DNA from 2 places in the Streptomyces sp. NPDC001678 genome. Region 1 is predicted to be linked to the other one. Evidence: predicted binding sites of a transcription regulator. Region 1 holds the regulator's gene; the other holds the start of a gene.
What was found. The regulator HspR, encoded in region 1, represses chaperone genes until heat shock. The targets are predictions, from matches to a motif close to TTGAGNNNNNNNNNCTCAA.
Positions count from the first base shown of each region.

Region 2: a site for HspR is predicted at 2,528-2,546, ahead of lon (endopeptidase La). Genes of this name have one in related genera too.

Region 1 is NZ_JBIAUP010000003.1:442,334-448,655, reverse strand. Features, by position in the region: gene ACFYZR_RS08820 (serine hydrolase domain-containing protein) at 1-930, shown strand, start outside; gene ACFYZR_RS08815 (DUF397 domain-containing protein) at 1,544-1,798, opposite strand; gene ACFYZR_RS08810 (helix-turn-helix domain-containing protein) at 1,808-2,659, opposite strand; gene ACFYZR_RS08805 (ATP-binding protein) at 2,891-3,367, shown strand; gene ACFYZR_RS08800 (heat shock protein transcriptional repressor HspR) at 3,429-3,890, opposite strand; gene dnaJ (molecular chaperone DnaJ) at 3,894-5,078, opposite strand; gene grpE (nucleotide exchange factor GrpE) at 5,112-5,762, opposite strand; gene dnaK (molecular chaperone DnaK) at 5,759-6,322, opposite strand, start outside.
Region 2 is NZ_JBIAUP010000004.1:452,401-458,722, reverse strand. Features, by position in the region: gene ACFYZR_RS11430 (response regulator transcription factor) at 1-588, opposite strand, end outside; gene ACFYZR_RS11425 (spermidine synthase) at 679-1,359, opposite strand; gene ACFYZR_RS11420 (rhomboid-like protein) at 1,544-2,407, shown strand; gene lon (endopeptidase La) at 2,569-4,977, shown strand; gene ACFYZR_RS11410 (MarR family winged helix-turn-helix transcriptional regulator) at 5,024-5,452, opposite strand; gene ACFYZR_RS11405 (MBL fold metallo-hydrolase) at 5,532-6,322, shown strand, end outside.

The DNA.
Region 1 (6,322 bases):
CGCGCCTCGTACAGCCAGGCCGGCTACAACCTGGCCGGCCGGGTCGTCGAGGCCGTCACGGGCCTGCCGTTCGAGAAGGCCGTCGCCTCGCTCGTCCTCGAACCGCTCGGGCTCGCGAACACCTTCTTCGAACCGGACGACGTGATGATCCGGCGCTTCGCGGTGGGCCACAACCGCGGCGAGGACGGGACGATCCGGTCCGCGAGCCCCTGGAAGGCCTTCCGCCCCGGCGACCGCGCCAACAACCCCGGGGGCGGCGCCGCGTCCTCGGTGAGCGACCTCCTGCGCTGGGCCCGCTTCCACCTCGGCACCGGGGACGGCGTCCTGTCCACGGACGCACTGGGACGCATGCGGCAGGAGACGATCGCCCTGCGCGGCAGCACCCTCGGCGACGGCATCGGCATCGGCTGGTTCCTGCGCGAGGTCGACGGCGTCCGCACGATCGGCCACGGCGGCTCGGGCAACGGCCAGTTCGCAGAGCTCCTCATCGTGCCCGAACGGGACTTCGCCGTCGTCGCCCTCTCCAACGCCGGCCCCGACGGCTACGTCTTCAACCAGACCGCCGTGCGCTGGGCCCTGGAGCACCACCTCGGCCTCGTCGAGCACGCCCCCGAGCCGCTGCCGTACGACGAGGCGCGGGCGTGGGAGGTCGTCGGCCACTACGAGAACGACGCGATGGATCTCGACATCGCCACCGACGGCTCCCGCCTCACGCTGGCGGTCGGCATCAAGCCGGAGATCCGCGCGGCGTCGGACATGGAGATGCCGCCGGACTACCCGGCGGTCGCGATGGGCCTCCTGCCGGGCGACGGCGACGAATACGTCATCACGGAGGGTGGTTTGGAGGGGCAGCGCGGTTTCTTCACGCGGGACGCGGGCGGGGTCGTTGTCGGGGTCGACCTTGCGGGGCGGCTCTTCGGGCGGGGGTAGGGGACTCCCCCCTCCTCCCGGTACGCGCCGGGCGCCGGCGGGGGCGCCCGGCGGGCGCCCCGAAGGGGCGTGGGGAACTGCGCGACCAGCCACGACGCACCCGCAGACGACGTTGCGCTGCCGGAGCGCAGCGGAGGCATGTCGCGGGGGCGGCATAGCGGGGTGAACCGGGCAGCGGCGCCGAGTCTGGCGCCGTGAGACAGCGGGATCGTGCATCGGCGCATCGGCGCATCGGCGGGGCCTGGTCGCGTTTCTTCCGCCCCATGGGCCCCAAGGGTGCGTGCGGCAGCGAAATCCCTCTTCGGGTGGGCGATTTGGGGCCCTTCGGGTGCGGGATCGTGCTGTCTTACGGCTAGCCGGGCCCCCGATCCGCGCAGCGGTGAGGCTCGCTGCCCGCGCGCCTTCCGGGCGACCGATGGATGCCGCGCCCGCCCTTCCGCCCGCGCAGCGGGCGGGCCCGAGGGCGCAGCCCGCTGCGCCTCCGCCGCCCAAGCCGCGCAGCGGCGCGGGAACGGTTCGTATCCGCGCGCGTGGCGGGGTGGGCAAGGTTTTCTCCCCCACCCCGCCCCTTCCCGTAACTGGGGGCTCCGCCCCCAGCCCCCCAAGGGGGGTGTCAGGCGCGGGGCGCCTTTACGGTGCGTATGAGTGCCGCGAACGAGGCCGGTCCGGTCGCTATGACCGTGCCGGGCTCGTCGCTCTCGCGCAGGGCGAAGGCGTCGCTTACGGCCGCGACCTCCAGGCACTCGTTGTTGAGGCCAGCTCCAGAAAACGAGCTCTTCCGCCAGGCGCGTACGGAAGCGACCTCTAAGCAGTCATTGTCAGGGCCCGTCCCCGAGAAGGTCGATTTCTGCCATCCAGTCCAACTCATGACCTACCCCTACAGCTCGCTTGCAACGCGGTGAAGAAAGTCCCGTGTCTCCACGGGGCTGAGCGCCGACTCCTCCACCTGCCGCCAGCGATTGCGGTAGCGATCTAGCTCCTCTTCCGCTCCGAAAAACACGGTTCCATGGACGTGATCGACCTGGACGGTGTCGAGCCGAGGAACGTCAGCAGCCAGGTAGAGCATCGAGTAGCCCATACCCGCGAAGCGCTCCGCCTCGAACGGGACGACACGGATCGTGACATTGGGCCGTTCGGCCTCGCTTAGCACGTGGTCCAGCTGCTCTCTCGCGACCTTGCGGTCCCCTACCCGCATACGGAGCGCTGCCTCATGGATGATTGCCGTGAATGTGGGCGGGTTTTCGCGGTCCAAAACCTTCCGCCGTTGCATGCGGAATCTGACCGTGGCATTGACCCTGTCCGGCGTGTAGTGCGAGCTCAAGTAGACAAAAAGGGCTCGGGTGTAGGACTCGCACTGCAAGATGCCCGGCACATGCATGATCTGCAGGCTTTGCATTGCACGCGAGTGCCACTCCAACGCAGCCAGGTCCAATACATTGGGGCCGACGTCGCCGCGGTACTTTTCCCACCAGCCACGTCCACGTTCGATCGCCAAGGCAACCAGCGCATCCACCAACGCGCTATCCGCTACACCGTAATGGTCGACCAGTCTGCGCAGACGCTCCTCGCTCACCGCCGCACGGCCGGACTCGAAGAGCGACATCTTGCCCTGATCCACGCCAGCCACTCGGGCGGCGTCACGCGCGGCAACCCCGGCTCGCTCCCGCAACTTCCTTAGCTCTGACCCCAATCGCACCTGGCGGGCAGTGGGGTTCGTCCTCGGTGGCATGAACCTCTCCTCGTGCTCTCGCGACACTGTGGCACGCCGCGCCCCCATCGGGCGAACTTTCCCAACCAGGTTGCCCAGGGCCAAACTTAGCCCCTACGTTGAGTGCTCCGCCGCTCACTACGCGGCGACATCCGGCCACCCGGAAGCGCACCGCCCTGCCCTGCCCACGCAGTGGCGCGGCGGCAAGGACACCGGCGGCCCGGCCGCCAACACCCCACCGCAGGAGGCGACATGCTGCTGCACCTTCCTACCCAGAAGCCATCCCCCGCCCCGGACGTCGAACCGTTCGAGTACCGCCTGCTCATCCCCCACACCCCCCGCGCCGTCCAAGTGGCCCGCACGACCATCCGGGCCACCCTCATCGCCCACGATCTACGCGAACTCATCGGCCGAACCGAGCTGTTGGCGGGAGAAATGCTGACCAACACGATCGTGCACACCACCAGCACCGCCGAGCTGACGCTCGCCTGGTCGCGGTGGGGGACCCTGCGGGTCGCCGTACGGGACACGTGCGCGAAAACGCCCGCCCTCCAACCGGCACCGCGCCCGTTCGACAGCAACGGCCGTGGACTCCGCCTCCTCCAGACGCTCGCGGACCGGTGGGGTTACGTCCCGCTCCACCGCGACCTCCACGGCGACGAGACCAAGACCGTCTGGTGCGAGATCAGCCACAGGGTGCCCGCCGCGTGGGCGACGGCGGCCCCATGAACGCGCGACGGGCCCGTCACCCACAACGTGGGTGACGGGCCCGCGGGCCGAGCCGAAAAGATCAGCCGTGTTTCTTCTGCTCCCGCTTGGGACGCCACACGACCAGCGCGCTGGCCTGCTGGACGTCCTGGTACGGGACCAGGTCACGCCGGTACGACGCGTGAACCTGCGCCTCCCGCTGCTGCATCGCCGCCGCCGCGCCGTCGACGACGGACTGCAACTCAGCAACACGGGCGCTCAGCGCGGCGACCTGGTTCTCCAGCTCGATGATGCGCTTGATGCCGGCCAGGTTGATGCCCTCGTCCTGGCTCAGCTGCTGCACCGTGCGCAGGAGCTCGATGTCGCGTGCCGAGTAGCGGCGGCCGCGCCCGGCCGTGCGGTCGGGGGAGACCAGGCCGAGGCGGTCGTACTGCCGCAGGGTCTGCGGGTGGAGACCCGACAGCTGGGCCGCCACGGAGATGACGTAGACCGGCGACTCCTCGGTGAGCTCGTAAGGATTGCGTCGGCGGCCGATTCCTTCCATGGGTCACGCTCCCTTCGCGGCCTGGAACAGCTCCGCGCGCGGGTCCTCGTCAACCGTGGCCTCGCGGTAGGTCTCCAGGGCTTCCCGGGCCTTGTCGCTCAGTTGGGTGGGCACGGTGACCTCGATGGTGATCAGGAGGTCGCCGCGGGTGCCGTCCTTGCGGACCGCGCCCTTGCCGCGGGCGCGCATCGTCCGGCCGTTGGGCGTGCCGGCGGGCAGCTTGAGGGTGACCGGCGGGCCGCCGAGGGTGGGGACCCGTACCTCGCCGCCGAGGGCCGCCTCCGTGAAGGTGACGGGCACGGTGATGGTGAGGTTGTCGTCCTTGCGCCCGAAAAGCGGGTGGGTGCCGACGTGGACGACGACGTAGAGGTCGCCGTTGGGGCCGCCGCGCTCGCCCGGGGCGCCCTTGCCGCGCAGGCGGATCCGCTGCCCGTCGGAGACTCCGGCGGGGATGCGGACCTGCATGGTGCGGGAGGACTTGGCCCGGCCGCTGCCGTGGCAGACGTCGCAGGGGTTCTCGGGGATGAGCCCGCGGCCCTTGCAGTCCGGGCAGGGGTCGGTCAGCGAGAAGCCGCCGCCCGTGCCGCGCGACACCTGGCCGGTGCCGACACAGGTCGGGCAGACCCTGGGCGTACCGTTTTTGTCGCCCGTGCCGGAGCACGCCTTGCACGCCGCCGAGGAGGACATCCGCAGCGGGACGGTGGCGCCTTCGACGGCCTCGGTGAAGTTGAGCGAGACCTCGGACTCGATGTCCTGGCCGCGCCGGGGCTGGGTGCGGGGACCGCCGCCGCCCCGGTTGAAGAGGCCGCCGAAGACATCGCCCAGCCCGCCGCCGAAGCCGCCGCCGGCTCCGGTGCCGGCGCCGCCCTGGGCGCCTCCGAAGAGGTCGCCCAGGTCGAAGTTGAACGAACCGCCGGCGCCGCCCGGCCCGGCACGGAAGCCTCCGTTGCCGAACAGGGCGCGGGCCTCGTCGTACTCCTTGCGACGCTTGGGGTCGGCAAGAACGTCGTTCGCCTCGGAGATCTCCTTGAAGCGCTCCTCGGCCGAGGCGTCGCCCTTGTTGGCGTCCGGGTGGAACTCGCGGGCGAGCTTCCGGTACGCCTTCTTGATCTCCGCCTCGGTGGCGTCCTTGGGGACGCCGAGGACCTTGTAGAGGTCCTTTTCCAGCAAGTCCCTGCTGAGGCTCATCCTCGGCGTCCCTCCTTCCCGTCACTCATCGCGTCAGCCCTCTTCCGGGCCACCGCTCTCCTCGTCGGACTCCTCGCCCTTGGGGCTCGCGCCCGGCTGCGGCTCGGCCACCGCGACACGCGCGGGGCGGATGGTCCGCTCGCCGATGCGATACCCCGGCTGGAGGATCTGCACGCACGTCGTCTCGGTGACGTCGGGCGCGTAGCTGTGCATCAGTGCCTCGTGGACCAGCGGGTCGAAGGGCTCGCCCTCCTTGCCGAACTGCTGGAGGCCCATCTTGGCGGCGACGGTCTCCAGCGACTCGGCGACGGACTTGAAGCCGCCGACCAGCTCGCCGTGGTCGCGGGCGCGACCGATGTCGTCGAGGGTGGGGAGGAGCTCGGACAGGAGGTTCGCCACGGCGACCTCCTTGACCGCGACCCGGTCCCGCTCCACCCGACGACGGTAGTTCTGGTACTCGGCCTGGAGCCGCTGGAGGTCCGCGGTGCGCTCACCGAGCGCGGCCTGGGCCTGGTCCAGCTGTGCCTGGAGGCCAACCTCGACGAGGTCCTCGCCCGCGGCCGGGCCCGCCGGGGCCGCCTTGTCGGCGGCCCCGGCGGCCTTCGCCGCGTCGTCGGGGGTCGTGGCGTCGGAGGTGCCTTCAGGCTTCTCGTTCTCCTCGAAGCCCGGGGTCTCCTCCGTCACGCCGACGCACCGCCCTTCGGCTTCTCGTCGTCGACGATCTCGGCGTCGACGACGTCGTCCTCGGCCTTGGCCTGCTGGCCGCCGGCGGCACCCGCGGCGCCCGCGGCACCGGCCGCGCCCTGGGCGTCGGCGTACATGGCCTGGCCCAGCTTCTGGCTGACCGCGGCGACCTTCTCGGCGGCCGTGCGGATCTCGGCGGAGTCCTCGCCCTTGAGCTTCTCCTTCAGCTCGGCGACGGCCGTCTCGACCTCGGTCTTGACGTCGGCCGGGACCTTGTCCTCGTTGTCCTTGAGGAACTTCTCCGTCTGGTAGACGAGCTGCTCGCCCTGGTTGCGGGACTCGGCGGCCTCGCGGCGCTTGTGGTCCTCCTCCGCGTACTTCTCGGCCTCTTCGCGCATGCGGTTGACCTCGTCCTTCGGCAGCGAGGAGCCGCCGGTGACGGTCATCTTCTGCTCCTTGCCCGTGCCCAGGTCCTTGGCGGTCACGTGCATGATGCCGTTGGCGTCGATGTCGAAGGCGACCTCGATCTGCGGGACGCCGCGCGGGGCCGGCGGCAGGCC
Region 2 (6,322 bases), on a different contig from region 1:
CTCGCGGGAGAGGACCGCGCGCGGGGTGTTGGCCAGGCAGACGAGCAGGTCGAACTCGGTGGGCGTCAGATGGACGTCCCCGCCGCGCACCCGCACCCGGCGCTGCGCGTGGTCGATCTCCAGCTCGCCCAGCCGCAGGATGCCGCTGCGCGGGGTGTGCGCGGCCAGCGTGGCCCGCTCCACCCGGCGCAGCAGCACGTGCACCCGGGCGGCGAGCTCGCGCATCGAGAACGGCTTGGTCATGTAGTCGTCCGCCCCGACGCCGAGACCGACCAGCATGTCCGTCTCGTCGTCGCGCGCGGTCAGCATGAGGACGGGCACGGGCCGCTGCGCCTGAACCCGGCGGCAGACCTCCAGGCCGTCGAAACCGGGCAGCATCACGTCCAGGACCAGAAGGTCCGGCTGCCATGCCTCGGCGGTGTCGACGGCGGCGGGCCCGTCGCCCGCGGTGCGTACCTGAAATCCCTCGGCCCGCAGCCGGGCCGCGATGGCGTCGGTGATCGTCCGGTCGTCCTCGACGATCAGTACCCGACGCTGTGCCCCGGTGGAGGCCACGACGCCGCTCGGGCCGATGTGTGTGTGCTCCATGCGCCCCGCCCCTAAGCGTGTTCCCGTAGCGAAGTGACTACGGGTCCTGCACCTGTGCAAGGCAGGGTACGGGCACCCGGCGGGACTCGGCTACGCGGCACGGATGCCGAGGTGAACGACGTCCGGGACGCCTCGGGCAACGGTGATCTCTTCCGTCGTTACCCCGGCGAACCCGGCATTACGGAGGGCCTGTTCGAACGCCGGGGAGGGCTGCGCGGACCACACCGCGAGCACCCCGCCGGGCGTCAGCCGGTCCCGGCACGCGGCGAGCCCGGTGGGGGAGTAGAGGCTGCCGTTGTCCTCGGTGACGGTCCAGTCGGGGCCGTTGTCGATGTCCAGGCAGAGCACGTCGAAACGGTGCCCCGGCGCCCGGAGGTACGACACGAGGTCGGCGTGGACGATCTCGGCGCGGGGATCGGCGAGTGCCGCCGCCGAGTACGCGCCCAGCGGGCCCGAGCGGTGCCAGTCCACGACGGCCGCCTCCCGTTCGACGACGGCGATCCGCCCCCAGCGGGGCTCCGCCGCGGCCCGGGCGAGCGAGAAGCCCACCCCGAGGCCACCGATCAGGACGGCCGGATCCCGGCGGTCCGAGGGAAGGGCGGCCAGGGCGGCGTCGACGAGCAGCCGCTCGGAGCGCCCGTCCGAGGTGTCCATCAGGAAACAGCCGTTGGCGATGATCTCGAAGTGCTCGCCCCGCCGTCTGAGCACGACCTCCCCGTGGGGGCCGTCGCGGCGGTCGACGACGGTGGTGGGGGAGTCGCTGTGCTTCATGTGGTGCATGTGCTGCTGCCTCCTGTTGACCGTTCGGTGACTGTCGACGAATCGGCCGACGCCGGTACACGTCAAGAGGTTGACAAAGGTGACCGGAGTCACGGCCGGAGGTTGATCCGGTGCCCGACCGTGGACCTTAATGTTCAAGGAGGCCCGGAGAAATGCGCGGAAAGGGGCTGGCCGAGTGACTGCGGTTGACGCCGACGGGAACGCCCACGAGGCGGCCGCCGCCCCCGGCCGCCTCCGCACGGTGCTCCGCCGCCTCGGCCGGCTGCTGCCCACGCCCACCGGCACGCCCTTCACCTTCTGCTACGGCCTGATCCTGCTGGGCACGGCCGTCTACGCCGACTTCGGCGACCAGGCCACCGTCAGCCAACTGCTCCGCGACTCCAGCACCGACGCCGCCCACCTGACCGAACAGCCGCTGATCGTCCTGATCGCCAGCGCCCTGTGGGTGGCCGGCGGGCTCTACTCCGCCTACGGCGTGGCCTTCGCGCTCGTCCTCACCGCGCTGGAACGGCGCGTGGGCGGCGCCCGGACGGCCGGGGTCTTCCTCGTCGGACACGTCCTCGCCACGCTCGCCACGGAGCTCCCGGTGGCCGGCGCCGTCGCGGCCGGGCAGTTGCCGGAATCCTCGCTGCACCGGCTCGACTACGGCATCAGCTTCGGCCTCATGGCCTGCATCGGCGCGCTCTCCGGGCTGGTGTCGCGCCCGGCGCGGTGGATCATGCTGGGCGTGGCGGGCGCCATGTGCGCCCAGGACCTGATCGAGCTGATCGATCCGCTGGCCAGCGCCGGGCACCCCATCGCGCTGCTCACGGGAATCGCCTGCCGGTCGCTGATCCGCGACGGGCTGCCGGGCCCGGTCCGGCCGCGCGAGCGGGCGGAGACGGTGGCGGCGGACGCGGTGCCGCCCGCCCCGGCGGCCGTCGACGCCGAGGCGCTCCACGAGCGCTTCGCCGGGCCCGCCGTCCCGGCGCCCTCGCGGCCGCGCGCGGGGGATGACGATCCGCGCCCCGCGGCGGACACCGCGCTCCGCGGCCGCTGAGGGCTTGGCCGACCGCTGAGGGCCGGCACCCGATTCACTCCGACGGGCTACACCCGCACCTCTCCATGGCGATCGCTCAGAGCGAACAAATCCCTGGGAACAATCACCCTGCCCCGTGCATTGAGTCGGCATAGCTCAACTTGCCTGCCGAAGGGGAGATCATGGCTTCGACGTCCACACCGCTCACCCTGCCCGTGCTGCCGCTCGACGACGAGGTGGTGCTGCCCGGCATGGTGGTGCCGCTCGACCTGTCGGACGCGGAGGTCCGGGCGGCCGTCGAGGCCGCCCAGGCCGCGGCGAAGGGCACCGGCGGCAAGCCACGCGTGCTGCTCGTCCCACGCGTCGACGGCACGTACGCCGGCGTCGGCACCCTGGGCACGGTCGAGCAGGTGGGCCGGCTGTCGGACGGCGACCCCGGCGCGCTCATCCGCGGCGACCGCCGCGTGCGCATCGGCGCGGGCACCACCGGCCCCGGCGCCGCCCTGTGGGTCGAGGGCACCCCGATGGAGGAGCTCACTCCGGACCCGCTGCCCGGTGCGGTGACCGAGCTGATGAAGGAGTACAAGGCCCTCGCCACCAGCTGGCTCCGCAAGCGCGGCGCCTGGCAGGTCGTCGACCGCGTCCAGCAGATCGAGGACCCCGGCCTGCTCGCCGACAACTCCGGCTACTCGCCCTTCCTCACCGTCGCCCAGCGCGTCGAGCTGCTGGAGACCACCGACCCGGTGGCCCGGCTGAAGCTCGCCGTGAAGTGGCTCGGCGACCACCTCGCCGAGCAGGACGTGGCCGAGTCCATCGCCAAGGACGTCCAGGAAGGCGTCGACAAACAGCAGCGCGAGTTCCTGCTCCGCCGCCAGCTGGAGGCCGTCCGCAAGGAGCTCTCCGAGCTCAACGGCGACCCGGAGAACGAGTCCGAGGACTACCGCGCCCGTGTCGAGGCCGCCGACCTGCCCGGGCACGTCCGCGAAGCCGCCCTCAAGGAGGTCGGCAAGCTGGAGCGCGCCTCCGACCAGAGCCCCGAGAGCGGCTGGATCCGCACCTGGCTCGACACGGTCCTGGAGATGCCGTGGAACGAGCGCACCGAGGACGCCTACGACATCCCCGGCGCCAAGGCCGTGCTCGACGCCGACCACGCGGGCCTGGAGGACGTCAAGGAACGGATCACCGAGTACCTGGCGGTGCGCAAACGACGCGCCGACCGGGGGCTGGGCGTGGTCGGCGGGCGGCGCGGGGGCGCGGTGCTCGCGCTCGTCGGCCCGCCCGGCGTCGGCAAGACCTCGCTGGGCGAGTCCGTCGCCCGGGCCATGGGCCGCAAGTTCGTCCGCGTCGCCCTCGGCGGCGTCCGCGACGAGGCCGAGGTCCGCGGCCACCGGCGGACGTACGTGGGCGCGCTGCCCGGCCGGATCGTCCGGGCGATCAAGGAGGCCGGCTCCATGAACCCGGTCGTCCTCCTCGACGAGATCGACAAGGTCGGCTCCGACTTCCGCGGCGACCCGGCCGCCGCCCTCCTGGAGGTCCTCGACCCCGCCCAGAACCACACCTTCCGCGACCACTACCTGGAGGTCGAGCTCGACCTCTCCGACGTCGTCTTCCTGGCGACCGCCAACGTCCTGGAGGCCATCCCCGAGGCCCTCCTCGACCGCATGGAGCTCGTCCGCCTCGACGGCTACACCGAGGACGAGAAGGTCGTCATCGCCCGCGACCACCTGCTCCGCCGCCAGCTGGAGCGCGCCGGCCTGGAGCCCGACGAGGTCGTGCTGGAGGACGACGCCCTGCGCAAGCTCGCCGGCGAGTACACCCGCGAGGCGGGCGTGCGGAACCTGGAGCGCGCCATCGCCCGGCTGCTCCGCAAGGTCGCGGCCGAGCACGAACTGGGCGAGCGGGAACTGCCCTTCACCATCGGCACCGAGCAGCTGCGCCCGCTGATCGGACGCCCGCACCACACGCCCGAGTCCGCCCAGGACCCGGCCGAGCGGCGCACGGCGGTCCCGGGTGTGGCCACGGGCCTGGCGGTCACGGGCGCGGGCGGCGACGTGTTGTTCGTCGAGGCGTCCCTGGCCGACCCGGAGACCGGCGGCGCGGGCCTGACCCTCACCGGCCAGCTCGGGGACGTCATGAAGGAGTCGGCGCAGATCGCGCTCTCCTTCCTCCGCTCGCACGGCGCCGAGCTGGAGCTTCCCGTCGGCGACTTCAAGGAGCGCGGCGTCCATCTGCACGTCCCCGCGGGCGCGGTGCCCAAGGACGGCCCGAGCGCGGGCGTCACGATGACGACGGCGCTGGCCTCCCTGCTCTCCGGCCGCCAGGTCCGCCCGGACGTGGCGATGACGGGCGAGGTCTCCCTGACCGGCCGCGTCCTGCCCATCGGAGGCGTCAAGCAGAAGCTGCTGGCCGCGCACCGGGCGGGCATCACCACGGTGATCATCCCGAAGCGGAACGAGCCGGATCTGGACGATGTGCCGGCCGAGGTGCTGGAGAAGCTGGAGGTCCATCCGGTGTCGGATGTCAGGAGGGTGCTGGAGCTGGCGCTGACGCCGGCGACGGTCTCGGGTGAGCAGGTGCCGCTGGCGGCATGAGCGGTGACGAATGACAAAGGCCCCCACCCGGGGGCCTTTTGTCGTATCAGGGATGTTGGCTGACCGCCCGGTCGAGGAGGGCGTGGAGGGTGACCTTCTCGTCGTGGGTGAGGGCGCGCAGGGGGGAGTCCTCGGAGAGGGCGGCGATGAGGCGCTCGCGCAGGGTCCTGCCCTCGGCGGTGAGGATCAGCTGCTTGGCGCGGCGGTCCGTGGGGTGGGGGTGGCGCTCCAGGAGCCCCTGGCACTCCAGCTTGTCGATGACGAAGGTCGCGTTGGACGGCTCGCAGCTCATCCGGTCGGCGAGCTCCCGCATCGTCATCGGGCCGTTGAGCTCGCGCAGGGCCGTGGCCTGCGGCGCGGTGAGGCCGAGGCGGGTCGCGGCCACGCGCACGTGGTCGGAGATCTGGCGGGCGAGGCCGTTCACCAGGCCGCAGAGCTGTCGCTCGGCGAGGGTCTGCGGTTCTGGGCTGCTCATGGAGCCATCTTAAGTCAACTGCATCAAGCAGACATCTTTAGAGCTTGAATCATTCAAGCTGGAAGATTATTGTGGGCGCATGACGACCAACTCCCAGCCGGGCCTGGGCGTTCGACTGCGTCGCCCGTCGGGGATCCGCAGCCTCCGGCTCGGCGACATCAAGGTCACGTACGTCCCGGACGGCGTGGCCCGGCTCTCGCCGCGCGGCTGGCTGTCGGCCAGTACGGAGGAGGAGTGGGCCGCCCACTCCGAGTATCTGGACGACTCCGGCCATTTCGTGGCGAGCATGGGTGGCCTCCTGGTGGAGCACGGCGACCGCGCCCTGCTGATCGACGCGGGCTTCGGCCCCCAGTCCTTCCCGGCCGGGGACGGCGGCCCCATCGGGGTGATCTCCGGCGGCGGTCTGCTCGACAGCCTCGCCGAGATCGGCCGGACCCCGGCCGATATAGAGGCCGTGGCCGTCACCCACCTCCACGTCGACCACATCGGCTGGCTCTGGCAGTCGGCCCCGGACGCCGAGCGGCCTCCGTTCGACCATGTCAACTACCTGGTCAGCGAAGAGGAGTGGACGCAGCGCCATTTCCTTGAGGTGCACGGCATCTCCAAGGAGATCACCGCGATCCTGGAGCCCCGGATCCGCACCGTCGCCGACGGCGAGGAGATCTTCCCGGGCGTCCGCGTCGCGCTCTCGCAGGGCCACACGGCGGGCCACGCGTCGTACGTCATCTCCGGCGGCGGCCGCCGCCTGATCGCCTTCGGCGACACCATGCACACGCCGGTCCAGGTCAGCCACCCGGAATGGTCCGCCGCCGTCGACCACGACGCGGAGCGCTCGGCGATCCACCGCCGCCGCCTGGTCGAGGAGCTGTC